DNA from 2 places in the Kocuria sp. ChxB genome. Region 1 is predicted to be linked to the other one. Evidence: predicted binding sites of a transcription regulator. Region 1 holds the regulator's gene; the other holds the start of a gene.
The links. Region 1 encodes HspR, which represses chaperone genes until heat shock. Its sites were predicted from a motif close to AAGTTGAGTCNNNNNGACTCAACTT; they were not measured.
Positions count from the first base shown of each region.

Region 2: P8S73_RS07975 (Hsp20/alpha crystallin family protein) is a predicted target of HspR. The motif match lies at 11,584-11,608, and genes of this name have one in related genera.

Region 1 covers NZ_CP121123.1:1,234,129-1,249,058, reverse strand. The annotation lists gene dnaK (molecular chaperone DnaK) at 1-388, shown strand, start outside; gene P8S73_RS05480 (nucleotide exchange factor GrpE) at 385-1,011, shown strand; gene P8S73_RS05475 (DnaJ C-terminal domain-containing protein) at 1,096-2,118, shown strand; gene P8S73_RS05470 (heat shock protein transcriptional repressor HspR) at 2,120-2,626, shown strand; gene trmB (tRNA (guanosine(46)-N7)-methyltransferase TrmB) at 2,789-3,619, opposite strand; gene P8S73_RS05460 (multidrug effflux MFS transporter) at 3,720-4,970, shown strand; gene P8S73_RS05455 (sodium:alanine symporter family protein) at 5,163-6,629, shown strand; gene P8S73_RS05450 (amino acid permease) at 6,848-8,308, shown strand; gene P8S73_RS05445 (D-hexose-6-phosphate mutarotase) at 8,371-9,228, shown strand; gene P8S73_RS05440 (sodium:alanine symporter family protein) at 9,242-10,750, opposite strand; gene P8S73_RS05435 (DoxX family membrane protein) at 10,918-11,316, opposite strand; gene P8S73_RS05430 (type 1 glutamine amidotransferase domain-containing protein) at 11,522-12,301, shown strand; gene P8S73_RS05425 (SDR family NAD(P)-dependent oxidoreductase) at 12,451-13,203, shown strand; gene P8S73_RS05420 (DEAD/DEAH box helicase) at 13,390-14,930, shown strand, end outside.
Region 2 covers NZ_CP121123.1:1,787,876-1,802,805, forward strand. The annotation lists partial or broken gene P8S73_RS07935 (IS110 family transposase) at 1-390, opposite strand, end outside; gene P8S73_RS07940 (MFS transporter) at 787-2,043, shown strand; gene P8S73_RS07945 (D-serine ammonia-lyase) at 2,094-3,476, shown strand; gene P8S73_RS07950 (TetR/AcrR family transcriptional regulator) at 3,648-4,313, shown strand; gene P8S73_RS07955 (MMPL family transporter) at 4,513-8,313, shown strand; gene P8S73_RS07960 (hypothetical protein) at 8,381-8,551, opposite strand; gene P8S73_RS07965 (CDP-alcohol phosphatidyltransferase family protein) at 9,198-9,860, shown strand; gene P8S73_RS07970 (phosphatidate cytidylyltransferase) at 9,867-10,862, shown strand; gene P8S73_RS07975 (Hsp20/alpha crystallin family protein) at 10,954-11,427, opposite strand; gene P8S73_RS07980 (ChaB family protein) at 11,706-12,125, shown strand; gene P8S73_RS07985 (GNAT family N-acetyltransferase) at 12,130-12,609, opposite strand; gene P8S73_RS07990 (1-phosphofructokinase family hexose kinase) at 12,671-13,633, shown strand; gene surE (5'/3'-nucleotidase SurE) at 13,697-14,581, shown strand; gene P8S73_RS08000 (MFS transporter) at 14,793-14,930, shown strand, end outside.

The sequences.
Region 1 (14,930 bases):
GGACGCCGAGGCGAACGCGGACGCCGACAAGCAGCGCCGCGAGGCCGCGGACCGCCGCAACAACGCGGAGCAGACCGCGTACTCGGTGGAGAAGCTGATCAAGGACGACGAGGGCGCCATCCCCGAGGACGTCAAGACCGAGGTCCAGGCGGACGTGGACGCCGTCAAGGCCGCGCTCGAGGGCGATGACGACGACGCCGTGAAGACCGCGTTCGAGAAGCTGCAGACCTCGCAGACCAAGATCGGCGAGGCCCTGTACGCCCAGTCCCAGGCCGAGGGTGCCGCGGGCGCCGAGGCTGGCGCCGCCGGTGCCGAGGGCGCCCAGGCATCGGACGACGACATCGTCGACGCCGAGGTCGTGGACGACGACAACGACGGGAAGAAGTGAGCATGAGCGATTCCGAGAACACCGAGGGCCACGGCCAGTCCGTGCCGGAGGATCCGGAGCAGCCCGCTCAGCACCAGCAGGACGCATCCCAGAACGGGGGGCTCACCGTGGACGACATCCTCGACACCCCCCAGTCCCAGGACGCGGAGTCCGCGGACGCGGCGTCGTCGACCGGCGACGCCGCCCCGGAGGGCGACTCCGAGGCCCAGCGGCTCGCGGACGAGCGGCTCGAGGACCTGCGGCGCCTGCAGGCGGAGTTCGTGAACTACAAGAACCGCACGGTGCGGGAGAAGGACCAGCTGCGGGACTTCGTCTCGGGCGAGCTGGTCTCCGCGCTGCTGCCGGTGCTGGACGACATCGACGCCGCCCGCAAGGCGGGCGACCTCGAGGACGGCCCGTTCGCGGCGATCGCCACCAAGCTCGAGGACGCCCTGGGCAAGAAGGGTCTCACCCGCATCGGTGAGGTGGGGGAGAGCTTCGACCCCAACGTCCACGAAGCCGTGATGCAGCAGCCCACCGACGAGGTGGAGCCAGACCACGTGTCCATGGTGCTGCGTTCGGGCTTCAAGGTGGGCAACCGGGTGGTCCGGGCGGCCCAGGTGGCCGTGGCGGCGCAGCCGTAGAGCACACCAACACCTCGGGGCGGGTCCACATGACGGGACCCGCCCCGAGTCCTACTGAGGAAGATTTCACAGGAAGGAGGCGTCATGGCCAGTCAGGACTGGATCGACAAGGATTTCTACAGCGTCCTGGGCGTCTCCAAGGACGCATCCCCGGAAGACGTCAAGAAGGCGTACCGCAAACTGGCCCGCAAGTACCACCCGGACCAGAACCCGGGGGACGCGGCCGCGGAGAAGAAGTTCAAGGACATCACCGAGGCGAACTCCGTGCTCTCCGACCCGGAGGAGCGTGAGCAGTACGACGCCATCCGGGCCATGGGCTCGGGTGCACGCTTCACGGCCGGTGGGCCCGCGGGCGGCACCGGGGGTGCAGGTTTCGAGGACATCTTCGGGGACCTGTTCAACGGCGGTGGCGGCGGCCGCAGGCGCTACACCACGTCCAGCGGCGGCGGGTTCGAGGACCTGTTCGCGCAGTTCGGCGGTGCCCAGGGTGGGGACACCCGTTTCAGCACCGGTGGTGGCTTCGGCGGCCAGGGTGGTTTCGGCGGCTACCAGGCCCCGCCCACCAAGGGCGAGGACATCCACACGACCACCACCATCCCGCTGCGCTCCGCGTACCACGGCACCACCGTGAAGCTGCGCCGGGGCAACGGGCAGACCACCACGGTGCGCGTGCCCAAGGGCGTGAAGGACGGCCAGCGGCTCAAGATCGCGGGCAAGGGCCACACCGGCCCGGGCGGCAACGGGGACCTGTTCGTGACCGTCAAGGTCAAGGAGCACCCGTTCTTCACCCGGGAAGGCCAGGACGTCCACGTCACGGTCCCGGTGACCGTGAGCGAGGCCGGTCTGGGTGCCACCGTTCAGGTGCCCACCCTGGACGAGGGCCACGTGAACCTCAAGGTCCCGGCGGGCACGTCCTCCGGGCACCGCATGCGCGTGAAGGGCAAGGGATTCACGTCCGGGTCCACCACGGGCAACATGATCGTCACCGTCCAGGTCCAGCTCCCCGCGGATCTCGACGACGCCGCGCAGGAGGCCCTGCGCGAGTTCGCCCGGGCCACGGAGGGCTTCGATCCCCGTGCGTCCCTGAGCGAGGAGGCGGCGGTCTGAGATGCCCATCGACTTCACCCAGCCCGTCTTCGTGATCTCGGTGGCGGCCGAGCTCGCGGACATGCACCCGCAGACGCTGCGACAGTACGACCGCATGGGGCTCGTGACACCGTCCCGCGCCTCCGGCAGGGCACGGCGCTACTCCCAGATGGACGTGCAGAAGCTGCGCCAGATCCAGGAGCTCTCCCAGGAGGGGGTGTCCCTGGAGGGGATCAAGCGCATCATGCAGCTGGAGAACCAGGTGCAGGCGCTGCAGTCCCGGGTCACCGAGCTGAGCGAGGAGCTCGACCGGGAGCGCGAGGCACGGCGCGAGCGGGACATGATCTTCACCGCGGGCTCCGAGGGGGACGTGGTGCGGATCGCCCGCGGCACCCGCCGGGCGCCCCGCAAGGTCTCGCAGGCGCTCATGCTCTACCGCCCGGCCCGGCCGGAGCACGGTGGCCGCGAGACCGCCGCCACTGATGCCCCGTCCGCACGCGGGACGAAGCGCAGCCGCAGCGCGTCCTGAGTGGAGCGAGGTGCCACGGCACGACGGAACCCCGCACCACGAGCTGGTGCGGGGTTCCTGCGCATCTGCCCACTCCGTGGCATCCCGGGCGGAGGGTCACGGGGTCACATCCGTGGTCTCAGCGGCCGAACCGCCCGGGTCGGCATTCTTCTCGCCGCCGGGTCAGCGACGCCGGTAGGTCAGGTCCCGGGGGACGCGCCCGGCCTCGGTGGCCTTGCGCTCGAAGCTCGTGAGGATCCGGCCGTCCCAGCGCGGTGCCCACCCGGTGTCGGGGTGCTCGTCGTCCGCGGCCGGGCCGGGGTGGACGTTCTCGAACTCGGCCTCTGCGGCGTCCAGGACCTCGCGCATGACCACGGCGTACTCCTGCCAGTCCGTGGCCAGCCGCCACAGTCCGCCCGGTTCGAGCACGCGCGCGGCGAGCTCCGCGAAACCGGGGGAGACCAGGCGGCGCTTGTGGTGGCGGGTCTTGTGCCACGGGTCCGGGAAGAACACCCACAGCTCGCGGACCGATGCCGGTTCGAGCATGTGCTCCAGGACCTCGGGGGCATTGGCCTGCGCCACACGCACGTTGGTCACCCCCGCCTGGGCGGCCTTCATGAGCAGGTCCGCCACGCCGGGCTTGTAGACCTCCACGGCCAGGTGGTCCAGCTCCGGGTGCGCGGCGGCGTGCGCGACGATCGCCTCACCCAGCCCCGAGCCGATCTCCACCACGAGCGGTGCCGTCCGTCCGAAGACCGCCTCGTGGTCGAGCCGGTAGGAGGGATCCACGGAGGTGTCGGTCATGACGCGGGGAATGTCCAGGACCCACTCACCGGCGTGCTCGTCCCACGACTTCTGGCGCTTGGGGGAGAGCCGGTCGCCGCGGCGCACGAAGGAGTACGGCTGGCGGTGGAAGGCCGCGGGCGTGGCGGTGCCCTCGGGAGCGTCGGCGGGGGAGGCCGGCAGGGCGGCGTCGTTCTGGGGAGCCTGGGGTGTCTGGTCGCTGGATTCCATCGAGGAACATCCTAGGCGGGCCGTCACGGGAGGTCACGGCGTGGCGGGCGGACCCTACGATGGAGGGCCACCCGCCACCCGCGCCGCGCAGGAGAACCGCATGCCCCAGGACCACGAGCCGCACGCCTCCGCGCCCGGCAGGCCCGGGGCCGTCCGCAGCCGGCTGGGGCTGCCGCCGCGCTGGGACCGGATCGCGCTCGTGGGCTCGCTGGGTGTGCTCTCGGCGGTGAGCCCCATGGCCACGGACATGTACCTCGCGTCCATGCCGGAGATGGCGCAGTGGTTCGGCACGCCCGTGAGCCTGGTCCAGCTGAGTCTGACCGCCTACATGGTGGGCATGGCGGGCGGGCAGTTCCTGCTCGGCCCGCTCTCGGACGTGGTGGGGCGCCACCGGCTGATGGTGGCCGGCAACCTGGTGTTCCTGCTGTCGTCGGTGGGGATCATCCTGGCGCCGGGAATCGGGGTGGTGCTCGCGCTGCGGCTGCTGCAGGGGATCTCCGGGGCGGCCGGTGTGGTGATCGCCCGCGCGGTGGTCTCGGACATCGCCCGCGGACACCGGGCCGCACAGATGTACTCCGTGCTCTCGCTCATCACCTCCCTGGCGCCCGTGGTGGCCCCGCTCGCGGGAGGGGTGATCGCCACCGTGGCGGACTGGCGCACCGCCTTCGCGGTGCTCGCGGTCTTCGGGGCGGTGATGCTCGCGTGCTCGGTGCTCGTGATCCCGGAGACGCTGCCGCGTCACGCGCGCGCCGCGGGAGGGGTGGGGCGGATCCTGCGCAACGCCGTGCGGGTGGTGGGGGACCGGCGGTTCACCCTCCACGCCCTGGGGTTCGCCTTCGCGTTCGGAGCGCTGTTCTCCTACATTTCCGCGTCCTCGTTCGTGGTTCAGAACGTGCTGGGGTTCAGTGCGCTGGGCTACTCCGTGATCTTCGCGGTGAACGCGTGCGGGTCGATCGCCACGGGAATCCTCAACACACGGCTCGTGGGGTCCCGCGCGCCGCAGCCCCTGCTGCTCGCGGGAGTCTGCGGGCTCGCGGTGTTCTCCACGCTCAACCTCGTGCTCGCACTGCTGGGCGTGGTGGGCACTGCGACCCTCGTGCTGATCTTCCTCGCGCAGTCCTGCATGGGCTTTGTGCTGGGCAACTCCGTGGCCCTGGCGCAGCGCCGGGCGCAGTCCCGGGGGCTCTCCGGCACGGGTGCCGCCGTGGTGGGCACGGCACAGTTTGCGATGGCGGGAGCGGTCACGCCGCTCACGGGGCTCGGGGGAGAGTTCACCGCTGTCCCCATGCTCGTGTGCATGGCGGTGTGCGCCGTGGTCTCGTTGGGGCTGGTGCTCGCGGCCCGGCGGTAGCTGCTGCGTGGCCGGGGGCCGGCCGCGCGGCGTCTTCGTGCCCGTTCCGTGACACCCGTGGCCCAACACCGTCGCAACGAAGCCGAATGGGCGGTGGGACAGGCGTGCGATGTGGTTCACTGTGCCCAGCAGTGACCTGCTTCACAGTTGATCCGTGGCTCCGCGCCTCCCGCTCGAACGAGGGACACCTCCATGCTCGATTCGCTCCAGACCATCCTCGACACGATCGACGGCGTCGTGTGGGGGCCGTTCGTCCTGATGCCGCTGCTGCTCGGGACGGGCATCCTGCTGACCGCCCGGCTGGCGGGGCTGCAGGTCACCAAGCTGATTCCTGCCCTGCGGCTCGCCCTGTTCGAGCGCAAGGACAAGGACGCCCCCGGCGGTGACGTCTCCCAGTTCCAGGCCCTGACCACCGCGCTCGCGGCCACCGTGGGCACCGGCAACATCGTGGGTGTGGCCACGGCCATCTCGATCGGCGGCCCCGGCGCCCTGTTCTGGATGTGGGTCACCGGTGTGCTGGGCATGGCGTCCAAGTACTCGGAGGCGTTCCTGGGCGTGCGCTTCCGCGCCCGGGACGCCAAGGGGGAGATCTCCGGCGGCCCGCAGTACTACCTGTTCCGCGGCATTCCCAATGGCTTCGGGAAGTTCCTCTCCCTGTTCTTCGCGATCGCCGCGGTGCTCGCGTCCTTCGGGATCGGCAACATGACCCAGGGCAACTCGATCTCCGCGAACGTGGAGTCGTCCTTCGGCGTGCCCGTGTGGATCACGGGTCTCGTGCTCGCGGTCATGACCCTGCTGGTGCTCGTGGGCGGCATCAAGTCCATCGGCAAGGTGACCTCCGCGCTGGTGCCCGTGATGATCCTGTTCTACGTGCTGGGCGCCCTGTTCATCCTGGTGGTCAACATCGAGGCCGTGCCCGCCGCGTTCGCCACCATCTTCACCTCCGCCTTCACCGGCCACGCGGCCGTGGGCGGGTTCACCGGCTCGGCCATCATGGTGGTGGTGCAGATGGGCGTGGCACGCGGCATCTTCTCCAACGAGTCCGGCATGGGCTCCGCGGCCATTGCGGCCGCAGCGGCGCAGACCACCCACCCGGTGCGCCAGGGCCTGGTCTCCATGACCCAGACCTTCATCGACACCATCGTGGTGGTGACCTGCACGGGCCTCGTGATCGTGACCACCGGGGTGTGGGAGCAGGGCGAGGATTTCGCGGCCACCATGACCGGCGACGCCTTCAGCCACGGCCTCCCCGGGGCGTGGGGGCACCTGATCGTGACCCTCGGGCTCGTCCTGTTCGCGTACTCCACCATCCTGGGCTGGGCCTACTACGGCGAGCGGTGCATGGAGCGGCTCTTCGGGCGCGGCTCGGTAATGCCCTACCGCGTGTTCTTCTCGGCCGTGGTGTTCGTGGGCTGCAGCGTGCCCCTGGCGATCGTGTGGTCCTTCGCGGACCTGATGAACGGTCTCATGGCCATCCCCAACCTGATCGGTCTGGTGATCCTCTCCGGTCTGGTGGCCCGCGAGACCAAGCACTACCTGCGCAACGACCCGCAGCTGCGCGCCTCCAAGCTGCAGATCGACGGCTTCATGGACGGCCACCCGGGCGCGATCGACAGCTACGTGCTGCCGGGGACCGCGAGCTCGGCCCGCGTGCGCTGACGGCAGCACCTCGGCGTGGCGCCGCCGGAAGCCTCCCCGGAACGGGGTGCTCCGCACGGTGACCCCGCCCGGCACCAGGGCCCCGTGCCCCCGGAGTCTCCGGGTGGCACGGGGCCCTTGGCGTTCCCACGGCGCGCGTCCACACCCGGTGGCAGGCACCGCGGCGCGGTGTGCCCCAGGCCACGACGTCCAGGAATGCCCGTGTACCCTCGTGAGCCATGACCAACAGCTCCACCGCGGTGTCGCCGCCCCACTCCCACTCCGGACCCGCCCGAGGTCTGAGCAACCGCCACATCCAGCTGATCGCGATCGGCGGTGCCATCGGCACCGGGCTGTTCATGGGCTCGGGCCGCACGATCTCCCTGGCGGGCCCCGCCGTGGTGTTCGTCTACATGGCCATCGGCTTCTTCCTCTTCTTCGTGATGCGGGCCATGGGTGAGCTGCTGCTGTCCAACCTGCACTACAAGACGTTCGCGGACTTCGCGGCGGACCTGATCGGCCCCTGGGCAGGGTTCTTCGTGGGCTGGTCCTACTGGTTCTGCTGGATCGTCACCGCGATCGCGGAGCTCGTGGCCATCACCGGGTACGTGCAGTTCTGGTGGCCCACCGTGCCGCTGTGGCTGCCCACGGTGGCGGTGCTGGTCATCGTGTTCCTGCTCAACGCCATGAGCGTGAAGAGCTTCGGGGAGATGGAGTTCTGGTTCGCGCTCATCAAGATCGTGGCCATCCTCGCGCTGATCGTGGTGGGGGCCGTCATGGCCCTCACGCACTTCACGTCCCCGGACGGGCACGTGGCGCAGGTGTCCAACCTGTGGAACGACGGCGGCTGGTTCCCGAACGGGGCCATGGGCGTGGTCGCGGGCTTCCAGATCGCGGTGTTCGCCTTCGTGGGCGTGGAGCTCGTGGGCACCACCGCGGCCGAGGCGCGCGATCCCCGTACCACGCTGCCCCGGGCCATCAACTCCGTGCCCCTGCGCATCCTGATCTTCTACGTGGGCTCCCTGCTGGCCATCCTGGTGGTCACCCCGTGGCGTTCGATCGACCCGGAGCAGTCGCCCTTCGTGGCCATGTTCTCCCTGGCCGGGCTCGGAGCGGCGGCCTCCGTGGTGAACTTCGTGGTGCTGACCTCCGCGATGTCCTCCTCCAACTCGGGGGTGTTCTCCACGTCCCGCATGCTGTTCGGGCTCTCCGCCGAGGGCAGTGCGCCGCGGTTCTTCCGGGGGCTGAACAAGGTGGGTGTCCCCGTGCGCGCCCTGTTCCTCACGGCCCTGGTGCTGCTGCTGACCATCCCGGTGCTCTACGCCGGGGACTCGATCATCGAGGCGTTCACGCTGATCACGTCCGTGGCCTCCACCTTGTTCATTTTCGTGTGGACCATGATCCTGATCTCCTACATCAGCTTCCGCCGGAAGTTCCCGCAGCGCCACGCCGCCTCCGAGTACAAGATGCCGGGCGGTGTGCCCATGTGCTTCGTGGTGATGGCGTTCTTCGCCTTCGTGGTGTGGGCGCTGAGCACGGACAGCGAGACGGCCGCCGGTCTCGTCGCGGTGCCCGTGTGGCTCGCGGTGCTGGGGGTCTCCTGGTTCTTCGTGCGCCGCACGGAGTCCCACCAGCAGGCCTTCGAGTGGTTCAAGCAGGAGGTGTCGGAGCCGGAGACGGCGGCGCCCAGCGATTCGTAACCCGGCGGTAACCTGCCGTGGTGCTCCTCGGCAACGACCGGGGAGCGTGCTTAGGTGGAGGCATGACACGACTGCCCGAACCCCTGACCCTGTCCGGCCCCAACGGCCACGGAGCGGTGCTGAGCTACGGAGCCCACGCACTGTCCTGGGCCCCGGAGGGGCACGAGCCCGTGCTGTGGGTGTCCTCCCGCGCGTACAACGAGACGGGCCGCGCCATCCGGGGCGGCGTGCCCCTGTGCTTCCCGTGGTTCGGCCCCGGCCGCACCGGGGACATGGAGCCCGCCCACGGCTTCGCGCGCATCACGGAGTGGACGCTCGCCGAGCAGGGCGAGGACGAGCAGGGCGACCCGTTCGCCGAGTTCGCCCTCACCTCCGAGGACGTCGCACCGGAGCTGCGCGAGGTGTTCCCCCACGACTTCTCCGCGCGCTTCCGGATGACCGCCGGGCACACGCTCCGCCTGGAGCTCACCGTGACCAACACCGGCTCGGAGACCTTCGAGGTCGAGGAGGCCCTGCACACCTACCTGCACGTGGGGGACTCCGAGCGGGTCACGGTGTCCGGGCTGGAGGGCGCCTCCTACTACGACAAGGTGGCCAAGGAGCAGCGCGTCCAGCAGGGCGAGCTGCGTCTCACGGGGGAGACCGACGCCGTGTTCGCCCACCGCGGCGAGGTGCGCGTGGCGGATCCCGCGCTCGGCCGTGAGCTCGTGATCGGCAAGGAGGGCTCGGACAGCACCGTGGTGTGGAACCCGTGGGCGGACAAGGCCGTGGGCATGAGCGACTTCGCGGACGACGAGTGGAAGACCATGCTGTGTGTCGAGGCCGGCAACGTCATGGGTTCCCCGGTGCGCCTGGCGGCGGGGGAGACCCACACCATCGCCCAGGTGGTCGAGGTGCGGGAGCTCCCCGCCGAGCAGTAGGCGACGCCGCGGCTCAGCGGCCCGTGGTGGCCGCGGGGCCCGGCGCGGAACCGGTCTCGGACAGCGCCGGGTTCGGGGAGCTGAGGTCCACCGTGTGGTGCAGCTGCGCGTCCAGCGCCCCGGGGTGGGTGCCCATGAACTCGTTGATCTGCTCCGTGGTGGCGTTGAACGTCGGGTCGTGGTCCAGGTACAGCTTGGTCTCCCGCACCACCAGCCCGGACAGCAGCACCAGTCCGATCAGGTTGGGGATGGCCATGAGCCCGTTCATGATGTCCGAGAACGTCCACACGAGCGCCAGGGGTGCCAGGGCACCCAGGCCGGCCGCGACCGAGAAGATCACCCGGTACACGATGGCCGCGCGGGCGCCCGCGAGCCGCTCCACGTTGCGCTCTCCGTAGTAGGCCCAGCCGAGCACCGTGGAGTAGCCGAGCAGCACCAGGCAGATCGTCACGATCGTGCCGCCCCACTCGCCGGGCAGCCCGGTGGCGAACGCGCGGGAGGTCATGGTCGCGGGATCCCCCTCGGTCCACATCCCGGTGGTCAGGATCACGAAGCCCGTGATGGAGATGACCACCAGAGTGTCCACGAACGTCTGCGTCATGGACACCAGGCCCTGGCGCACGGGGTGGCTGGTCTGCGCGATGGACGCAGCGATCGAGGCCGTGCCCATCCCGGACTCGTTGGAGAACAGGGACCGGGCCGCACCCATCTGGATGGCCACGAGCACCGTGGACCCCACGAAGCCCCCGGCCGCCCCCATGGGGGTGAACGCACCGGAGAGGATCAGCCCCACGGCCTCGGGGATGCCCTGGTAGTTCACGCCGATGATGTAGAGCCCGAAGCCGATGTACAGCACGATCATGAGCGGCACCATGAACGTGGTGACCTTGGCGATCGACTTGATGCCGCCCACCAGTGCCAGGCCGGTGCCCACGCCCAGGACGACCGCGGTGGCCACGGGCGGGACGCTGAACGAGTGCTCCAGGTTGGAGGCGATCGCGTTGCCCTGGGTCATGTTGCCGATCCCGAACGTGGCCACCACGCAGCACACCGCGAACATCACGGACAGGAACCGGCCGAACTTGTTGGGGATGCCGCGCGCCAGGTAGACCTGCGGGCCGCCCGTGAGCTGGCCCGCGGTGTCACGGGTGCGGAAGCGCACGCCCAGGAAGCACTCCGCGTACTTGGAGGCCATGCCGAACAGCGCGGTGATCCACATCCAGAAGAGCGCGCCGGGCCCGCCGATCGAGATGGCGGCGGCCACACCCACGATGTTGCCGGTGCCCACGGTCGCGGCCAGCGCGGTGGACATGGCCGCGAACGAGGAGATGTCCCCCTTCTCGCCGCTCGCGCGGGAGCGGCGCCCGAACCCCAGGCTCATGGCCTTGGTGAACAGGCGGAGCTGGATGCCGCGCAGGCGGATGGTCATGAAGACGCCCGTGCCGAAGAGCAGGGGCAGGAGCAGCCACGGCCCCCAGATCAGGTCGCGAACGGTGTCCAAGCTGCTTTGCAGGGATTCCATGGGGGTACGGAACTTTCCGTGAGAGGCACGTCGAATTGGTGACCAACCTAGCAGTCGCCTTCCGTTCCGCGGCGTACAGGCCGCGTGGCCCACGGGAAACGACGACGCCGCCCGGTGACCTTCTGTGCGAAGGCCCTCGGGCGGCGTCGTGGTGGAACGGGGTGGGACTACTTCTTCTGCATCATCAGCGCGGCGCCGATGGCGGAGAGGAAGACGTCCTTGGAGAGGGAGATGCCGGCCTCGGAGGGGCGGATGCCGTCCTCCTGGGTCATCTGCGGGTTGCGGAAGTACATGGACAGCAGCCCGGCGCTGAACGCGAGCAGCCCCGCGCCGGCCAGGCGCTTGGACACGAACGGGGTGAGCAGCGCACCGCCGATGGCGAGCTCCGAGCCCGCGACGAACGTGGCGAAGGTCTTGGGGTCCCACTCCGCGAACTGCGGCACGCCCGTGGCGGCGAACTGCTGGAGGCCCTCGGCGGACTGGGCGTCCATGCTGAGCTTGCCGTAGCCGGACTGGAGCAGGTAGGCGCCGGGGACACCGCGCAGGATGGCGTTGGAGATGCGCATGATCGAGCCTTTCGTCGTGGAGCGGCGGGGGTCTCGCGGGGGCGTGAGCACCTCCACCGGGGATCGCTGAACATGCTAACAGCGGGGACTTTCCGGGGGTCGGGGCAGGCGCCATGCCCACAGCGAACGACCGGCGCGGGTCCGCGCGGCGCTGTCTAGGGTGGTGCCACGCTGCGCGCACCGCGCGCTCACGAAAGGAGAACCCGTGGACATCACCACCATGAAGAAGATCCTCCTGGTCCTGACCAGCCAGGACACCCTGGGCGAGACGGGCGAGGCCACCGGCTACAACGTGGCGGAGGCGGCCCACCCGTGGAAGGTGTTCCGGGACGCCGGCTATTTCGTGGACTTCGCCTCCATCGCGGGCGGTCAGCCACCGCGGGACGCCGTGCAGGAGGACGATCCCGTCCAGGTGGAGTTCACGCAGGACGAGACCGCCAAGGCCTCCCTCTACAACACCCCCAAGGTCTCCGTGGTGGATCCCTCCCAGTACGACGCCGTGTACCTGGTGGGCGGGCACGGCACCATGTGGGACTTCACCGGCCACGAGGGGCTGCAGAAGCTCGTGGCCGCCGTCTACGACTCCGGCGGAGTGGTGGGCGCCGTGTGCCACGGCCCGTCCGGGCTGGTGGACGTGGAGCTCTCCAACGGCGTGAACCTGCTCTCCGGGCGGAAGGTGGCCGCGTTCACCACCGCCGAGGAGGAGGAAGTGGGCAAGAAGGACACGGTGCCCTACCTGCTGCAGGACAAGCTCGAGGAGCAGGGCGCCACGGTCGAGGTGGCGGATAACTGGGAGGAGAACGTCCAGGTGGACGAGCGCCTCGTCACCGGGCAGAACCCGCAGTCCGCGGCCGGTGTGGCCAAGGAGATGACCAAGCTGCTCACCGAGGTGGTGCGCGAGCAGAAGGCCGAGGAGGAGCAGGCCGCACAGGACCTGCGCGCCGAGCACGACGCCGAGAAGGCCGCCGCGGAGGACGAGGACTGAGCGTCCCGGGCACGGTCCGCAGCGGGGCCGGGGGCGACGGCCGCGGCGTCGCCCCCGGCCCTGACTCATTCGTGAACCCCCTGGCCGGGGGTGGCCGCCCCGGGTGAGACTGGGGGCGTCCGCACGGAGATCGACGCCCAGGAGTCCCCATGTCAGAGTTCACCTCACGAACAGCGCTGGTCACCGGAGCGGCCTCCGGGATCGGGGCGGCAATCGCCATGCACCTGGCCCGGCAGGGCGCCAAGGTGGTGGTCACGGACGTGGACTCCACGGGGATCGACGACGTGGTGCAGGCCATCATGGCCGCCGGCGGGGACGCCGCCGGGATCCGGCAGGACGTCTCCAGCAGGGACGACGCCGCCGCGGCCGTGGACTTCGCGGTGCAGACCTACGGCGGGCTGCACTACGCCGTGAACAACGCCGGTGTGGGCGGGCAGACCGAGGCGCTCGGGGAGACCGACCTCGAGGCGTGGGAGCGCACGGTGGCGATCGACCTGCACGGTGTGGCCTACGGGATGCACGCCCAGCTGCCGGTGATCGAGCAGCACGGGGGCGGGGCGATCGTGAACGTGGGCTCCATCCACTCCACGGTGGCCACCACCGTGGGCAACAGCGCCTACACCACCGCCAAGCACGGGCTGGTGGGGCTCACCAGGCAGACCGGCGTGGACTACGCGCAGCGTGGAATCCGCGTGAACGCGGTGGGGCCGGCGTACATCGACACCCCGCTGCTGAAGAACCTCCCGCCGCAGGTGCTCGCGGAGCTGATCGCCAAGCACCCCATGGGCCGGCTGGGAACGCCCGAGGAGGTGGCGCAGCTGACGGTGTTCCTGCTCTCGGACGCGGCCTCCTTCATCACCGGCTCCTACTACCTGGTGGACGGCGGGTACACCGCGGTGTGAGCCGAGCTGTCGTGGCGGGTGTGAGGCGGCTCGCGCGTGCGGGCACCGCGTGGGGTGTAGACTCGAGCAGTTCCCCCGTGCACAGCGCGGGGTAGAAGGCGCGCCGGTCCTAGGCGCGCAGACCGCGCCCCGTGTGGCGCGTGCGCGTGAAATCGTTTTGCGCGGACCAACCCTGAAAGACGTTCCTTGTCTCATTCTTTCGAAGACCTCGGTGTGCCCGAGGCGCTTTCCTCTGATCTCGCCCGCGTGGGCATCACGGAAGCTTTCCCCATCCAAGAGAAGACCCTCCCCGATTCCCTGGCCGGGCGGGACGTGCTCGGCCGTGGCCGCACGGGCTCCGGCAAGACGGTGGCGTTCGCGCTGCCGCTGGTCTCCCGCCTCGCGGGTCTCGCCCCCGGCTCCAGCCGGGTGTCCCGCCGCGCGAACCGCCCCACTGGCCTGGTGCTGGCCCCCACGCGGGAGCTCGCCACCCAGATCGACCGCACCGTGGCCCCGCTCGCCAAGGCCGCGGGTCTGAACACCACCGTGATCTTCGGCGGCGTCTCCCAGAAGCACCAGGAGAAGGCGCTCGCCAACGGCGTGGACATCGTGGTGGCCTGCCCCGGGCGTCTCGAGGACCTCATCAAGCAGGGCCTGCTCACGCTCGACGACGTCCGCGTCACCGTGCTGGACGAGGCCGACCACATGGCCGACATGGGCTTCCTGCCCGTGGTCACCCGCATCCTCTCCAAGACCCCGCAGGGCTCGCAGCGGCTGCTGTTCTCCGCCACGCTGGACAACGGCGTGGACGTGCTGGTCAAGAAGTTCCTCAGGGACCCCGTGCTGCACTCGGCGGACAATGCCCAGGCCGCGGTGACCACCATGGACCACCAGGTGCTGGTGACCCACGCGGACGACAAGCAGGCCCTCATCGAGGCGCTCGCCTCCGGCACGGGCCGGCGCATGATGTTCACGCGCACCAAGTACCGCGCCAAAAAGATGGCCAAGAAGCTCAGCCAGGCCGGCATCCCCGCCGTGGACCTGCAGGGCAACCTGTCCCAGGGTGCCCGCGACCGCAACCTCGGGGCGTTCTCCGACGGTGACGTGCGCGTGCTCGTGGCCACGGACGTCGCCGCCCGCGGCGTGCACGTGGACGACGTCGAGCTCGTGGTCCACATCGACCCGCCCGCCGAACACAAGTCCTACCTCCACCGCTCCGGGCGCACCGCGCGCGCCGGTGCCTCCGGTGCCGTGATCACGATCGCCACCACCGAGGAGCGCTCGGACGTCAACAAGCTCATGAAGAAGGCCGGCGTCACGCCCCGCGTGGACGAGGTGGCACCGGACTCCGAGATCGTCAGGGAGCTCGTGGGCGAGCGGGCCGAGCTCGTGGCCTACGCACCGGCTCCCACTCAGCAGAACGGCGGCGGCAACCGTTCGGGCGGCCGCTCCACCGGACGCTCGGGTGGCCGCTCCGGCGGCTCCCGTCAGGGCGGTGGCCGCTCCGGTGGTGGACGTGGCAGTGCCCAGCGTTCCGGCCAGGGCTCCGCCCAGCGCTCCGAGCAGGGCGCGGGTCAGGGTTCCGGTCGCAGCGGTGGACGCTCGGGCGGCGGTCGCACCGACTCCGCCCGCGGCGGGGCTCCCGCGCGCAACGGCGGCGGCCGGTCCTCGTCCCCGCGTCGCGGTTCCGGCGACGCCGCCGGGTCCGGTTCCGGGCGCACGGCATCCTCCCGTTCCTCCCGCGGTGG
Region 2 (14,930 bases), 550 kb from region 1:
GAGAGGACCTCGTTGTCATGGTCGACCTGCCGCAGCGTGTGGGGCATGGTGCGGGCGGTGTCGGCGATGATGAACGCGTCTCTGGCGTCGGTCTTCGATCTTCCCGGATACAGGTCTGCTGCTTTTCGCATAGCTAACCCGGGAAGATACGCCACAGCGCAGCCGGTGTCTGGCCACCGCGATCGGCAACGCCCCGATGGTGTTGGGCTGGTCCACGACCATCAGCACCTCACCACGCTCCTGCAGGCTGGTGAACAACTCCCGCAGCTGGGTCTCGTCCTGCGGGAGGGGTTTGTCGAACAGTTTGTGCCCGGTCGCATCCAGCGCGCACCCGTGGTGGGCGGTCTTGCCCACATCCAGGCCGATGATTACCGCGAAACGGTTCTCCATGATGAGCCTCCTTGGCGCACCATCGCTGGTCGCAGTCTTGACACCCGATGCCGGCACCCACGTTACGAAGAGACCTCGCCACCACGGCGGCGGGCCGTGTCCCTATCAGCGGTCAACGCGTGTCTCTCGACCGGGCGGCAACACCCCCCGGACCATCAATGGCAGGGCAACAAAGCCATACCCGGCCGAGCGACCAGACCCCCGACCATCGGAGGCACTCACAAGGTAACGGGCTGCACCAACGGAGCAAACGCAGATTGTCGCTGCTCAGGCTGCGCTTGCTCCACAAGACAGCACCACCGCCGAGTGGGGCCCCGGTAGAATCGCAGCGTTGTCAGGGGTTCTCCGCGTGTGTGGTCGGGTGCGCGGTCGTCGGTCGTACCCAGGAGCACGCACATGAGCACACCCCCGCCCCACGAATCCCCGCGCACGACGCCGCCCGCACCGGCCGGTGCCCCCTCGCTCGTGTCCGCGGGTGGTTGGCCGTTCCTCATCACGGGACTCATCGGCCGGCTGCCCGCCGCCACTGTCCAGCTGGGGGTTCTGCTCTACGTGAGTGGGGCGGGCCTGGGGCTGGGGCTCGCCGGTCTCACCGTGGCCGCCACGGGCCTGGGCTCCGCGGTGGGGGCTCCGCTGCTGGGTCGGATGGTCGACCGCTTCGGACCGTTGCCCGTGGTCGTGTCCGCCACCCTGGTGCAGCTGCTCGGCATGAGTGCCCTGCTGAGCGTGGTGCTGCTCGAGGCGCCCTCCTCCCTGGTGCTCGTGGCCGGGGCCGTCATCGGCGCCGCGAATCCGCAGATCGGCGCCATCGCGAGGGCGCGCTGGTCGGCGCTCGCGCGGCGTCGTGGCACGCCCGGGCTGGTGAGCAAGGCCCTGGGCTACGAAACCGCGTGCGACGAGGTGGGTTTTGTCCTGGGCCCCGTGATCGCGGGCGTGCTGGTGGGGGTGCTGGGTCCGAATCCTGCCCTCGTGGTGCTCATGGTGTGGGTGCTGCTCGGTCAGGGGTGCTTCATCGTCTACCTCGCGCAGCGTCGCAACCTGACCCTGGACACCCGCTCGATCGAGGTCACGGACGGCTCCGCCCCACGGATCCGCTGGGCCGCCGTGCTGCCGCCGATGCTCGCGTGCCTGTGCGTGGGCACCGTGTTCGGGTCCACGCAGACCGCGCTCACGGCCATCAACGCCGAGCGCGGCACGGAGGCGTACACCGGACTGATCTACGGCTGCATGGGCGGGGGCAGTGCGCTCGCGAGCCTGCTGGTGTCCCGTCTGCCGTCCCGTGTGCCCCTGTCGGTGCGCGTGGCGTGCGGGGCGCTCCTCGTGGGGGTCATGGCCGTGCTGCTGATGGGCGTCCCGGGGCCGGTGGCGCTCTCGGTCCTCTTCGCGGCCACGGGCCTCGGTGTGGGCACTCTGCTGGTCAGCTCCTACACCCGGGGCGAGGAGGTTGCGCCCTCGCACCGCATGGCCAGTGTGATGACCATGCTCACCACGTGCATCGTCCTGGGGGTCTCGTTCGGCTCCGCGATGGGCGGGCTCCTGTCCGAGGTGCCCGAACGCGGCTTCGTGCTCACCCTGGGGGCGGGCGTCGCGGGGCTCGTGGCGGCGGTGGCCATGCACGCCACCCGCCCGAAGAGCACGCGCCGGGTGGTGTGAGGCAGCCCCCCCCCGTGGTCCCCTTCCCCTGACGGCGCCATGATGGACGCATGACAGCACAGCGTCCCGACCCGCGCCCCGCATCCCTGCCCCCGGCTCGGGAGGGCGCCGTCCCCGGCGGTCTCCTCGAAGATCCGCTGGCCGCGCGCCTGGCCCGGGAAGAGCCCCTGACCTGGTGGAATCCCGCCGCGACGGACGCCGCGCAGGGGCTCTCGGCGTCCCGCGTGGACCCCGCGATCGTCGACGACGCCGCCGCGCGCCTCGAGCGCTTCCGCCCCTGGATCGCGGCGACCTTCCCGGACACCGCCGCAGCGGGCGGGCTCATCGAGTCGCCACTGCAGGAGGCCACGGCCTGGCAGAACGCCGCCGGGGTGCGGAGCGGGCGGGTGCTGCTCAAGCGGGATGACATCCTCCCGGTCAGCGGCTCCGTCAAGGCGCGCGGAGGAGTGCACGAGGTGCTGCAGTACGCGGAATCGCTGGCCGTGGCGCACGGCCTCCTGCCGGACTCGACAACGCGCCCGGATGCGGACAAGGACTACACGGCGTTCAGCAGGGCACCGTTGCGCGCCCTCATGACCGAGCACCGCGTGGTGGTGGGCTCCACCGGCAACCTGGGACTGTCCATCGGGATCATCTCCGCCGCCCTCGGACTGCAGGCCACGGTGCACATGTCCACCCACGCCCAGCAGTGGAAGAAGGACCTGCTGCGCTCGCGGGGCGTGGAGGTGGTGGAGCACAGCACGGACTACACGGAGGCCGTGGCGGCGGGTCGCCGGGCGGCGGAGCAAGACGACGCGGTGCACTTCGTGGACGACGAGCACTCCCTGAGCCTGTTTGCCGGGTACGCCGTGGCCGGCGCGCGCGTGGCACGTCAGCTCACGGACCAGGGCATCGCCGTGGATCAGGACCATCCCCTCTACGTGTACCTGCCGTGCGGGATCGGAGGGGCTCCCGGCGGGGTGGGCTACGGTCTGGCGCGGGAGTTCGGGGATGCGGTGCGCTGCGTGTTCGTAGAGCCCACCCAGGCGCCGTGCATGCTCCTGGGGCTGCACACGGGACTCCACGACGGCATCTCCGTGGCGGAGCTCGGACTCACCACCCGCACGGTCGCGGACGGTCTGGCCGTGGGTCGTCCCTCGGGCTTCGTGGGCCGTGCCATGCAGGGCCTGATCGCGGGCTGCGTCACGGCGTCGGACGAGCAGATGACGGGCCAGGTCAAGGCCTTGCATGCCTCGGAGGGCATAGTCGTGGAGCCGTCCGCGGCCTCGGCGTTGGAGGCGATCCGCCGCGTGGCGGGGGAGGCTGTGCCCTTAAAGGGTAGCGACCGCCGGGGGAGTGCGGCGGTGCGCGTCCCGGAGGGGGCCACCCACCTCGCGTGGCTGACGGGCGGTGGCATGCTGCCCGCACAGGTGAGGGCGCACTACCTGGGTTGAGGTGCGTGGTGCCCGGGCAGGGCGCCGGGGCAGGCGACGTCGGCACTGTACCCGGCCCACAGGGGTGGCGAGACTGCCCGGGACGGTCCGACGAAACTCTGAGGAACGGTCTGGTGAGACCCTCCGCACAACAAGGTGCACTCCGTGCAATGACTGCCGTACGATGGCCCCGTGACACCCCAGCTGATCTCCGGATGCCGTGAACGGCGCGCAGCGGAGCCGAAGGACAAGCGCGAGGCCATCAGGCTGCGCAACCGCCGGGCCATCATCGCCGCGGCGGGGGAGCTCACGGCGGAGCTGGGCACCGAGGGTGTGAGCGTCAACGGTCTGGCAGAACGCGCCGGAGTGTCACGCAGGACCATCTTCAACCACTTCCCCTCGGCCCAGGACGCCGCCTTCGAGTACCTCTCGGAGCTGGTGACCGAGCTGATCGACACCGTGCTGGACGACCTCCCGGAGCCCACCGAACCGGAGACCGCATCGCTCGGTGAGGTCTACCGGCAGCTGATCGGAGCGCTGCGCGCCCGCGTGCTCATCGGGGACCTCCAGCCGGTGTTCTCCGTGGACGTGCAGGAGACCCAGGCCGCCTCCCTGTGGGGCTACCGGGTGACCCGCATGGTGGTGGAGCGCCTGAACGAGGTGCTGCGGGAGCGTCTGCCGCAGTACACCCCGTTCCAGACGCACCTCGTGGTCACCACCCTCATCAACTCGCTCGCCGAGTGCCTGGACGAGTGGCTGGCCCGCACCGGCGGAGTCCTGGACGAGCGGGGGCGCCAGATCTGGGACGAGCTGCTGTCCACCGCCCTGGAGGTGCTGGGGAGGGGCTTCGACACCTGACGCCGCGGCGTCGTCCCCCCGCCCGAGAACCACCGCAGCACCCGAGAACCACCGCAGCGGCAGAGAACCACCGCACCGAACGAGACCAGCGCACCGACCGGGACCACCCCGGACAGGCACCACCTGGGATCCGCAGCCGCCCCGCGCGGCGCTCCCGCCAGACACTTCACCGCACAGACGACTCAGTAGGAGAACCTCCGTGGCACGACTTCTGTACAGGCTGGGCAAGAGCTCGGCCGCCCACGCGTGGGCGGTGATCCTGGTGTGGCTCGCCGTCCTGGCGCTGGCCGTGGGTGGGGTGGCCGTCTCGGGGGTGCACCTGAGCAACGCCATCACGATCCCCGGGACCGAGACGCAGAACCTGGCGGACAAGCTGAAGGCGGAGATGCCGGAGGCCAACCAGGGGACGGGCCGGGTGGTGTTCTACACCGAGGACGGCTCGGAGTTCACCCAGGCCCAGAGGGACGGCATCGAGGACGCCCTGAAGGCCACGGAGGACGTCTCCGGGGTGGACTCCACCGTCAACCCGTTCGAGCGCCAGCAGCAGCTGGACGACGGCCGGCAGCAGCTCGAGGACGGCCGTCAGAAGCTGGAACAGGGCGAGAAGCAGATGGCCCAGCTGCAGAAGAGCCTCCCGCCCGGGGTGAGCCCGGAGCAGGTGCTCAAGCAGCAGGGGATCGACCCGAACCAGCTGGAGCAGCAGAAGGCCCAGCTCGAGCAGGGTGAGCAGAGCTACGAGCGCATGGGCGACTACCGCGTGGTCTCCGAGGACCAGAACTCCGCGATCAGCGTGGTGAACTTCACGCAGGAGCAGAACGCGGTGGAGGCGGACACCAAGACCGCCGTGATGGACGCCGTCCGTACCCACCCGGTGGACGGCGTGGGTGTGGAGTTCTCCCAGGAGATCGCGCAGGACATCACCGCGCTGCTGGGCCCGTCCGAGATCATCGGCGTGGTCGTGGCCGGGCTGGTGCTGCTCATCATGCTGCGGGCCCTCGTGCCGGCCGCGCTCCCCGTGCTCACGGCGCTGCTGGGCGTGGCCGTGGCCACCTGCATCACGCTCTCGTTCTCCGGTGCGGTGGACATGATGTCGGTGACGCCCATGCTCGGCGTGATGCTGGGCCTCGCGGTGGGCATCGACTACTCGCTGTTCGTGCTCAACCGGCACCGCCAGCAGCTGCGCCGCGGCGTGGAGGTGCGCGAGTCGATCGGTCTGGCCGTGGGGACCTCCGGCACCGCGGTGTTCTTCGCGGCGCTCACGGTGATGGTGGCCCTGGTGGCGCTGAACGTCACGGGCATCCCCTTCCTGGGGCTCATGGGCACCACGGCGGGACTGGCCGTCCTGGTGGCCCTGCTGCTGACCCTGACCCTCACCCCGGCGCTGCTCTCGCTGGCCGGGCGGCGGGTGCTGCCCAAGAAGCAGCGCAACGCCGCGCCGCACGAGGAGAGCATCGACGAGCACAACGTGCCCCTGCACCTGCGCCACCCGTGGATCACCACGCTGGCGTGCGCGGCCGTGCTGATCGTGCTGGCGATCCCCGCGCAGAGCATGCGCCTTGGTCTGCCGGACGCCTCCATCGAGGCCGAGGACAGCACGCAGTACAAGGCGTACCAGCGCATCGCGGAGGACTTCGGGGCCGGCGAGAACGGTCCCATCGCCGTCGTCGTGGACCTGCCCGAGGGCCTCAGCAAGGCCGAGGCGCAGGAGAAGATCAACGTGGTCTCGGACCAGCTGGCCGCCCAGGAGGACGTGGCCAACGTGCTGCCCGGGCAGCTCACGGACGACCGCGCCACCGGCGTGATCCAGGTGATCCCCGAGTCCGGGCCCGCCGAGGCGGCCACCGAGGAGCTCGTGGGCAGCATCCGCGACCTCAACGGCGACCTGGAGTCCCAGGAGGACGTCCACGTGGGCGTGGCGGGCACCACCGCCGCGAACATCGACGTCTCCCAGCTGCTCGGCGAGAAGCTGCCGCTGTACCTCGGCGTGGTCATGCTCATCTCGCTGCTGCTGCTGCTCATGGTGTTCCGCTCCGTGCTGGTCCCCGTGATCGCCACCCTGGGCTTCCTGCTCTCGGCGCTGGCGTCCCTGGGCGCCGTGGTCGCGGTGTACCAGTGGGGCTGGGGCGGCGCCCTGTTCGGCGTGCACGATCCCGGGCCCATCCTGAGCTTCCTGCCCACCCTGATGGTCGGCATCCTGTTCGGCCTGGCCATGGACTACCAGCTGTTCCTGGTCTCCGGCATGCGCGAGGCCTACGTCCACGGGCACCCCGCGCGCCAGGCCGTGGTCCACGGCTTCCGCGCCGGGCGCTCCGTGGTCACGGCCGCGGCGATCATCATGATCTCCGTGTTCGCGGGCTTCATCTTCTCGGAGCTGTCCATGATCCGGCCCATCGGCTTCGCGCTCGCGGGCGGTGTGCTGCTGGACGCGTTCGTGGTGCGGATGCTGCTGATCCCCGCGGTCATGCGCCTGCTGGGCGAGAAGGCCTGGTGGCTGCCGCGCTGGCTGGACAAGATCCTGCCGCACGTGGACGTGGAGGGTGAGTCCCTGCTGCGCGAGACCGCCGCCTCCACCGCGGACGCAGCGGACCACGCGGACGACGACGCCGCACGCCACTCCCACGCCAGGGGTCGCCACCGCGCGGACTCGGCCCACCGCCACCGCGGTTCGGGTCAGCACACCGGGGCGGCCGTGGCCGGTGCGGCGGCAGGTGCAGCCGGGGTGGCCGCCCACCACCGTGGTTCTTCCGAGGAGGAGGCCGCGCGCGGGGAAGCGTCGAGCCACGACCGGTCCGCCGTCGGGGGTGAGCTCGGCCCGGGTGGCCGAACCGCCGCTGCCGAGGCTCCGGAAGGTGCCGGTGCCACCGTGGAGAACTCCGCCCCTGTGGGCCGGGCATCCGGTGGGCCCTCGGCTGCCGCGGGGTCTGCGGCCGCTGCGGCCGGGGCCCGCCATGCGGCGTCGGCACCCCTGGGGGTGCCCGACGACGAGCGGACCGTGGCCGAGCAGCACCGCGCGCGGCGCCACGGGCGTCACGCAGCGGACGTCCCGGGCCACGAGGCCCCGGGCGCTGACGGCCCTGCGGCCCGGGAGGGGACCCCGGACGTGGTCCTCGTGCCCGCTGATCCCGCGCTGCGCGCGACCAACCAGGGTCTGCGGGTGCTTCCCGACGTGTGGGAGTCCGAGCAGAAGCTGCTGGCCTCGCTGGCGAGCTCCCGTGAGGAGGCCGCCCCGCACAAGTCCATGCACAAGCGGGCGACGTTCGAGAAGGTCATGGTGGCCGGGCGCCCGGTGGTCATCGCACGTCCCAGGCCCGCCCTGGAGCGTGCGGCTGCGCCGGTGGTCATCCACTGGCACGGTGGGGCGTACGTGCACCCCATGACGGGGACGCACTGGCGGTGGATCGACGCCCTCATGCAGCGCACCGGGGCCACCGTGGTGGTGCCGGGCTACGGGCTCGCTCCGGATCACACGGTGGACGAGGCCCTGGCGCTCGCCGACGGCGTGTGGTCCCTGGCGCGGTCCCTGTCCCCGCGGGTCTTCCTCGCCGGTGACTCCGCCGGCGGTGGTCTGGCGGTCGCTCAGGCCATGCGGCTGCGCGAGGCCGGTGCCGAGCAGCCCGCAGGGCTCATCCTGGTGTCCCCGTGGGTCGATGCCACAGTGAGCAATCCGGAGATCGAGGAGTACCGCTCCGTGGACCACATGCTGGACACCGAGGGCCCGCGCGCGGCCGGCCGCTGGTGGGCCGGAACCCGCGAGGTGACGGACCCCATGGTGAGCCCCGCGTTCGGTGAGGTGCACGGCCTGCCGCGCACGTTCGTGCTGCAGGGTGACCGGGACATGCTGTTCCCGGACACCATGGAGTTCGTCACGGACCTGGTCCGCGCGGGCGTGGACACCACCACCGTGGTGTGCGAGGGCGGCCCCCACGTGTACGCCCTGATGGTGTGGTCCAAGCGGGCCACCGAGGACCTCGACCGGGTGGTGCGCTGGATGGGCCGCTGAGCGTCCCTCGCACCGGCTCAACGGGCCCCGGGTGCCGACCGTCCTGGTCGTTGCCCGGGGCCCGTTCTCATTCCCGGCCCACCGTGCGGAAGTACCACGCGTAGAACGCGGTCCACCCGGTGCCGAAGATCGCCCACCGCACCCGTTCCGGAGCGTCCGGCCAGAGCCGTCCGTGCAGGGCGGAGACCCCGCCGACCGCGGCCGTGACCACCACGAAGCGCGGGGCCCGTGCGGGCACGGACCACGCGAGGAACCGGTGCAGCGGATCACCGCGCAGCCCGGCGGTGCGGGCGTAGAGCTTGTAGGGGGTGCCCCGCAGAGGCCCAGGAGCACGGCCGTGAACCCGCGGGCGGCCATGTCCCGTTCCACCCGCGCGACCATCGCGGAGGAGACCGCGGGGATCCGGGCGAGCATCCGCGCCGAGTCGTCACCGGGAACACGGGCACCCCAGCGGTGCATCACGGCGCCGCCCACCAGGGCACCCGCGGTGGCCGACGCGGCGCACGCGAGTCCGCGGGGCAGGTTCCGGACCGCGACCGCGGAGAGCCACACGTCCGGGACCACGAAGAACGCGGTGGCCTCCGCGAAGCTCCAGGCACCGGCCACGGCGTGGTCACGCAGCGCGCTCACCGGGCTCCACCACCCCGGGGGGTGGGCACGGTGCGTCACGGTGGCTCCCAGTGCGGTGCGTTGCTCGTTCCCGCAGGTCAACCGCGCCTGGCCCGGAGGTGATGGCTGCGCGGGCTCGTCAGGGGTTCTGCTGTGCACGGTGGTCTCCCGGTGGACTCGAGGTGGCACGGTTGTGGACATCCAACCACCACGGGGCCGCGGGTGTGCCACAGTTGGCGCAGATCCACAGTCCCCACGGCCCCAGGAGACGCCGCATGGCCACCACCGACCCCCTGCGCAGGCCCATCCCGCAGCGTTCCGCCGGGTGGGCCACCGCCATCGCCGGCGCCCTGCAGCGCGCGGGACTGCGCCCCAACCACATCTCGGTGGCCTCGGTGCTCGTCTCCCTGGTGGGCTGCGGGTGCCTGGTGGTCTCGGTCCACGCGGACGACGCCGCCCGCACCCTCGCGCTCGTCCTCGCCGCGCTCTGCATCCCCCTGCGTCTGCTGTGCAACATGTTCGACGGGATGCTCGCCGTGGAGGGCGGGCTGCGCACACCCACGGGGGAGCTCTACAACGAGGTGCCGGACCGGATCTCGGACCTGGCCCTGCTCGCGGGAGCCGGCTGGGCGGCGTCGTCCGTGGCGGGCGGTGCTGCCCTGGGGTGGCTGGCCGGGGGCCTCGCGGTGCTCACCGCCTACGTGCGGACCCTGGGTGTGAGCGTGGGGTGCGCGCAGCAGTTCGGCGGGGTGCTGCCCAAGCAGCGGCGCATGTGGCTGCTCCTGGCGGGGATCCTGCTGAGCGCCACCGAGCCGTGGTGGGGGTGGCCGCGCGGGAGCGTCCTGTGGGTCACGCTCGTGCTCGTGGCGCTGGGGTGCGCGCTGACCGTGGTCACCCGGCTGCGGGCCGTGGCGCGCGAACTGCGGGAGAGGGGGTAGGCCGCCGTGGAGTTCGGACTGCTGGGCGGACCCACGTGGTGGTTCCTCGCCGGGCTGCTGGGGTTCCTGGTGCTCGCCACCGTGGTGGCGGAGATGATGTACCGGCGCACGGCGTCGGAAGGGCTGCGGGCCACGCTGCTCAACGTGCGGCAGCGGATCTTCGCGTGGTGGATCATGGTGGCGGTGCTCGTGGGCAGCCTGGCACTGGGGGAGACCGCGGTGGTGCTGCTGTTCCTCGCCCTGTCCCTGCTGGCCCTGCGGGAGTTCGCCAACCTGCTGCCGCCCGGGGAACGGGACCGGAGGGTGCTGAGCTGGATCATGGTGGTTCTCGCCCCGCTGCACTTCTGGTTCGTGTGGGAGCACTGGTACGGGATGTTCGCCATCTTCATCCCGGTGTACGCGTTCCTGTTCCTGCCCGTGCTGCTCGCGCTGTCCGGGCGCACGGAGTCGTTCCTGCACCGGGCCGCCCTGAGCCAGTGGGGGCTCATGGTGTGCGTCTACGCCCTGAGCTACCTCCCGGCGGTGCTGCAGCTGCCCGTGGCCATCCACGAGGGCAGGGCCGCGGCGGACGGCTCCGCCGTGGGCTCCGGTGGCGTGGAGGCGGGCGCGCTGCTGCTGTTCCTCGCCGTGGTGGTGCAGGGCTCGGACGTCCTGCAGTACCTGTGGGGCAAGACCGTGGGCCGGCACCGGATCGCGCCCACCGTGAGCCCGAACAAGACGTGGGAGGGCTTCGTGGGCGGGGTGCTCTCCGCCACGGCTCTGGGGACGGCGCTGTGGTGGCTGACCCCGTTCACCCCGTGGCAGGCCGGGGTGCTGGCCCTGGTGTCCTGCCTGCTGGGTTTCGTGGGCGGGCTCGTGATGAGCAGCCTCAAACGGGACCGCGGCATCAAGGACTTCGGGGCGCTCATCCCAGGCCACGGCGGGATCCTGGACCGGATGGACTCCCTGATCTTCGCGGCACCGGTGTTCTTCCACCTGACCCGGTTCTTCTTCGCGGGGTGAGTCCCAGGCCGCCGGGCGTGACCGAGGGCCCGCGGGATCTCCCGCGGGCCCTCGTGGCTCACTCAGTGCGTGCCGACTGGCGCCGGGGCGGTCAGCTCTCGGAGTCCTCGCCGGACTCGACCTGCTGCTCCTGCTGGCGGTTCTCCAGCACCACGTTGTCCTGGTTCTGGCCCGTGGCCACCTGGATCTTGCGCGGCTGGGACTTGGGGGACACGGGGATGGTCACGGTCAGCACGCCGTTGTCGTATGCGGCGGTGATGTTCTCGGTGTCGATGCCCTGGCCCAGGTTCAGCTGCCGCACGAAGGAGTGGTTGCGGCGCTCGCGCACAATCCACTTGGTGTCCTTCTCCGCGGAAGGCAGGCGGCGCTGCGCGCGGATGGTCAGCAGCTGGCCGTCCACGTCCACGTCCACGCTGGTGGGGTCGATGCCCGGGAGGTCAGCGGCGAGGTAGTAGTTGGAGCCCCGGCGGAAGAGGTCCATGGGCATCTGCTCCAGGCCGTTGCGGGTGGAGAGGACCTGGTTGGCGAAGTTCTGGACCTCGGAGAACGGATCGAAGGTTGCCATGACTGCTGTTCCTTTCCTGTGCGACTCGTCCGTGGTGCGCCCCGGAGCCCCCGTGAAACCGGTGGACGAGGAGCCGTCACGTTCCTTGAGTACCCCTGACTCAACTGCTCATAAATTAGCACTCTTCCCGGCAAGGTGCCAAGGATTGGGGCATCAAAGTTGAGTGGATTCAGCTCAAGGCGCACGGGGGCCACGTCGGGCCCGAAAGGGTGGGGCGGGCGGCGTCGTCGTTCCTAGAATCGAAGCACCAGAGACGTTCCCAGCAGCAGGAGGACACCGTGCCCAAGGCGGGGAAGAACGGTCGCGCACGTCAGGACGAGATTCCGTCCACGCTGCGGCGCTCGGACGAGAAGGCGCAGGACACGTTCGCGCAGGCGTACGACTCTGCGGAGGACGAGTACCACGACGAGTCCCGCGCGGCCCGCACCGCGTGGGCCGCGGTGAAGCACACCCACGAGAAGGTGGGGGACCACTGGGAGCCCAAGGAGGAGAACGGCCCGTCGGACGCCAGCGCGGAGCAGGGCGGGCTCAACTCCGAGGACACCGCCGGGGGAGTGGATGCGAACGCCTCCAAAGAGCACCTCTACGGGATCGCCCAGGAACTGGACGTGCAGGGCCGCTCGGACATGACCAAGGACGAGCTGGTGGAGGCCATCGAGAAGGCGAACGACAAGAGGACGCGGGACGCGCGGGACTGAGGCCCTAGAGCACCCGCCCCAGGAACACCGAGGCGGTGGTGTCCCGGTGGAAGGGCTCCACGGGCTCGTAGCCGCGGTTGCGGAACATGGCGATGCCCTCGGTCATCTCCGGGTTCAGGGAGACCACGGCCGTGGTGGCGCCGAAGGAGCGCACCTTGTTCTCGAGGGCTCGGACCAGGGCGCGGGCGTGGCCCCTGCCGCGGTGCTCCGGGGTGACCCAGATCCGGCGCAGCTCCACGCGCTCGTCGTCGATCCGCCGGACCGCTCCGCAGGCGATCACGGCTCCTGTGACCAGGTCCGTCATGAGGAAGAAGTCCCCGTGGGGAGGCGTCACGTCCTCCGGGCCGGAGACCTCGGTGAGCTCGGGGTCGAACCCGCCGTCGATCCGGTGGTCCAGTTCGCTGAAGTACGCGCTCAGGGCCTGCAGGGTGTGCTCGCTCGCGGCCTGACCCTCCACGATGCGGACCGGTGCGGTGGAATTCATCCCACCATGGTGGCACCTCCATGTGCTGTTCACCAGGGATGGTGTGATGTAGCTTTCGTTCGTGACCGAGACCCGCTCCGGCGCCGCGCCGCGCCTGTCCATCCTGGTTCCCACGCCGCTGCTGATCACGGAGATCACGGAGCCGGCGGCGAACCGCAACCGCAGCCCCCACGAGTCGGACGTGCACATGCACCCCGGCGGGCAGGGCCTGTGGGTGGCCCGCATGGCCGGTTCCCTGGGCGCGGACGTCTCCGTGAACGGTCCCTTCGGTGGTGAGCTGGGCACCCTGATCCGCTCCATGCTGGACGGGCTCGGGATGCAGGTCAACGCCGTGCGCTACGGGTACGGCAACGGCGGCTACGTGTACGACCTGCGCGGTGAGGACCGGGAGACCGTGGCCCACATGCCCCCGCCCGAGCTCTCCCGCCACGAGCTGGACGACCTCTACGGCACCGCGTTCGTGGACGCCCTGGCCTCGGACGTCCTCACGGTCACGGGCGCGGAACCCGGGGACGTGCTGCCGGCGTCGTTCTTCGGGCGGCTCATCCGGGACACCCGGGACGCGGGGACCACCGTGGTCGCGGACCTGAGCGGCGCTCCTGCGCTGGCCGCCGTGGACGCCCACGTGGACGTGCTCAAGATCAGCCACGAGGAGGTCCGGGACCTGGACCTCGGCTCGGACGACACCCCCGAGTCCCTCGTGGACGCCGGCCGGGCGCTCGTGGAACGGGGTGCGGGCGCCGTCGTGGTCTCGCGCGCCAAGGACCCGGCGCTGCTCGTGGAGAAGGACACCGTGCGGGAGGTCTCGGCGCCGTCCATCACGCCGCTGGACCACCGCGGGGCGGGGGACTCCATGACCGCGGGCATCTCCGTGGGGCTGGCCCGTGGGCTGGACCTGGTGGATGCCGTGGCCCTGGGTGCCTCGGCGGGAGCGCTGAACGTGGCCCGCCGCGGGCTCGGCACCGGCAACCGCACGACCATCGAGAAGTTTGCCCGCCAGATCACGGTGCGCACCCTCTCCTGACGGGCCTGGTCACAGGGGACGCCACCCTGGTCCGGGCCCGGGCCGCGTGCCACCATGGATCCCATGCACATCCTGGTCACCAACGACGACGGCATCTCGTCCCCGGGACTGTCGGTGCTCGCGCAGGCCGCGCTGGACCGCGGGCACAGTGTCAAGGTGGCCGCCCCCGCCGAGGAGTACTCGGGCGCCAGCTCGTCCCTGTCCGGCGAGGAGATCGACGGGCGGATCGCCCTGGTCCCCGCGGAACCGCCCCGGATGCCCGAGGGCGTGGAGTGCGTGGGGGTGAAGGCCGCCCCCGCGCTGATCGCGTTCCTGGCCTCCTACGGGGCCTTCGGCCAGCGCCCGGACATGATTCTCTCCGGCGTGAACCTGGGCGCGAACACGGGCAAGGCCACTCTGCACTCGGGCACCGTGGGTGCGGTGCTCACGGGCGCGTCCCACGGGATTCCGGGGATCGCGGTGTCCATCACCTCCGGTGCCCCCCAGCACTGGGACACGGCCCTGCTGGTCACCCGCTACGCCCTGGAGCGCTGGGAGCAGCGCCCGTTCGACGAGTGGATTCTCAACGTCAACGTCCCGGACGTGTCCCCGGATCGGCTGCGCGGGCTCAAGCCCGCCCGGCTCGCGAGCTTCGGCGCGGTCCAGGCACAGATCGGGCGCGGGGACGAGAAGCACATCGCGGTGACCTACAGCGCGGAGACCGGTCCGGAGGAACCCGAGAGCGACCACTACCTCCTCACCCACGGCTGGGCCACCGCCACCCTGCTGCGCGCCCCCGTGGACGATCGCACCCAGGACACCCATGCCGTGCCGCGCCAGGAGCTGGGGATCGCGGGGCCCACGCCGTTCTGGGACGTCACCCTCCCGGGCCTCACGGACGACGACGCCGCCGCACCCGGTCCCGGCGACGTCACCGTGGACTCCGCCACGGTCATGCGCCGGACCTGACGTCCCGCCTCCCGTGAGCGGTAGGCACACGACGATCACGACGTCCGCCACCGGTCCCTGCACGTTCACACGGTGAGCGGATAGTCTTCCCGCGAGAACACTCGCCCGTCCCAGCCGGCCACCGGCCGGGGCCAGGGTGGGAACGGACCCCCTGCCCCGGTGGAGCACGGACGGTCGCGGACCGAGAACCAGCACGAAGCGGAGGCCCCCCATGGCGTCGACACCAGCGGCGGAAGCCCAACCCGGCGGCGTCGCCACCGTGGACGCCCCGAGCCGCAGGGACTGGGTGGCCCTCGGAGCGCTCGCTGCGGGGCTCGGAATGATCGTGCTGGACGGCACGATCGTGGGG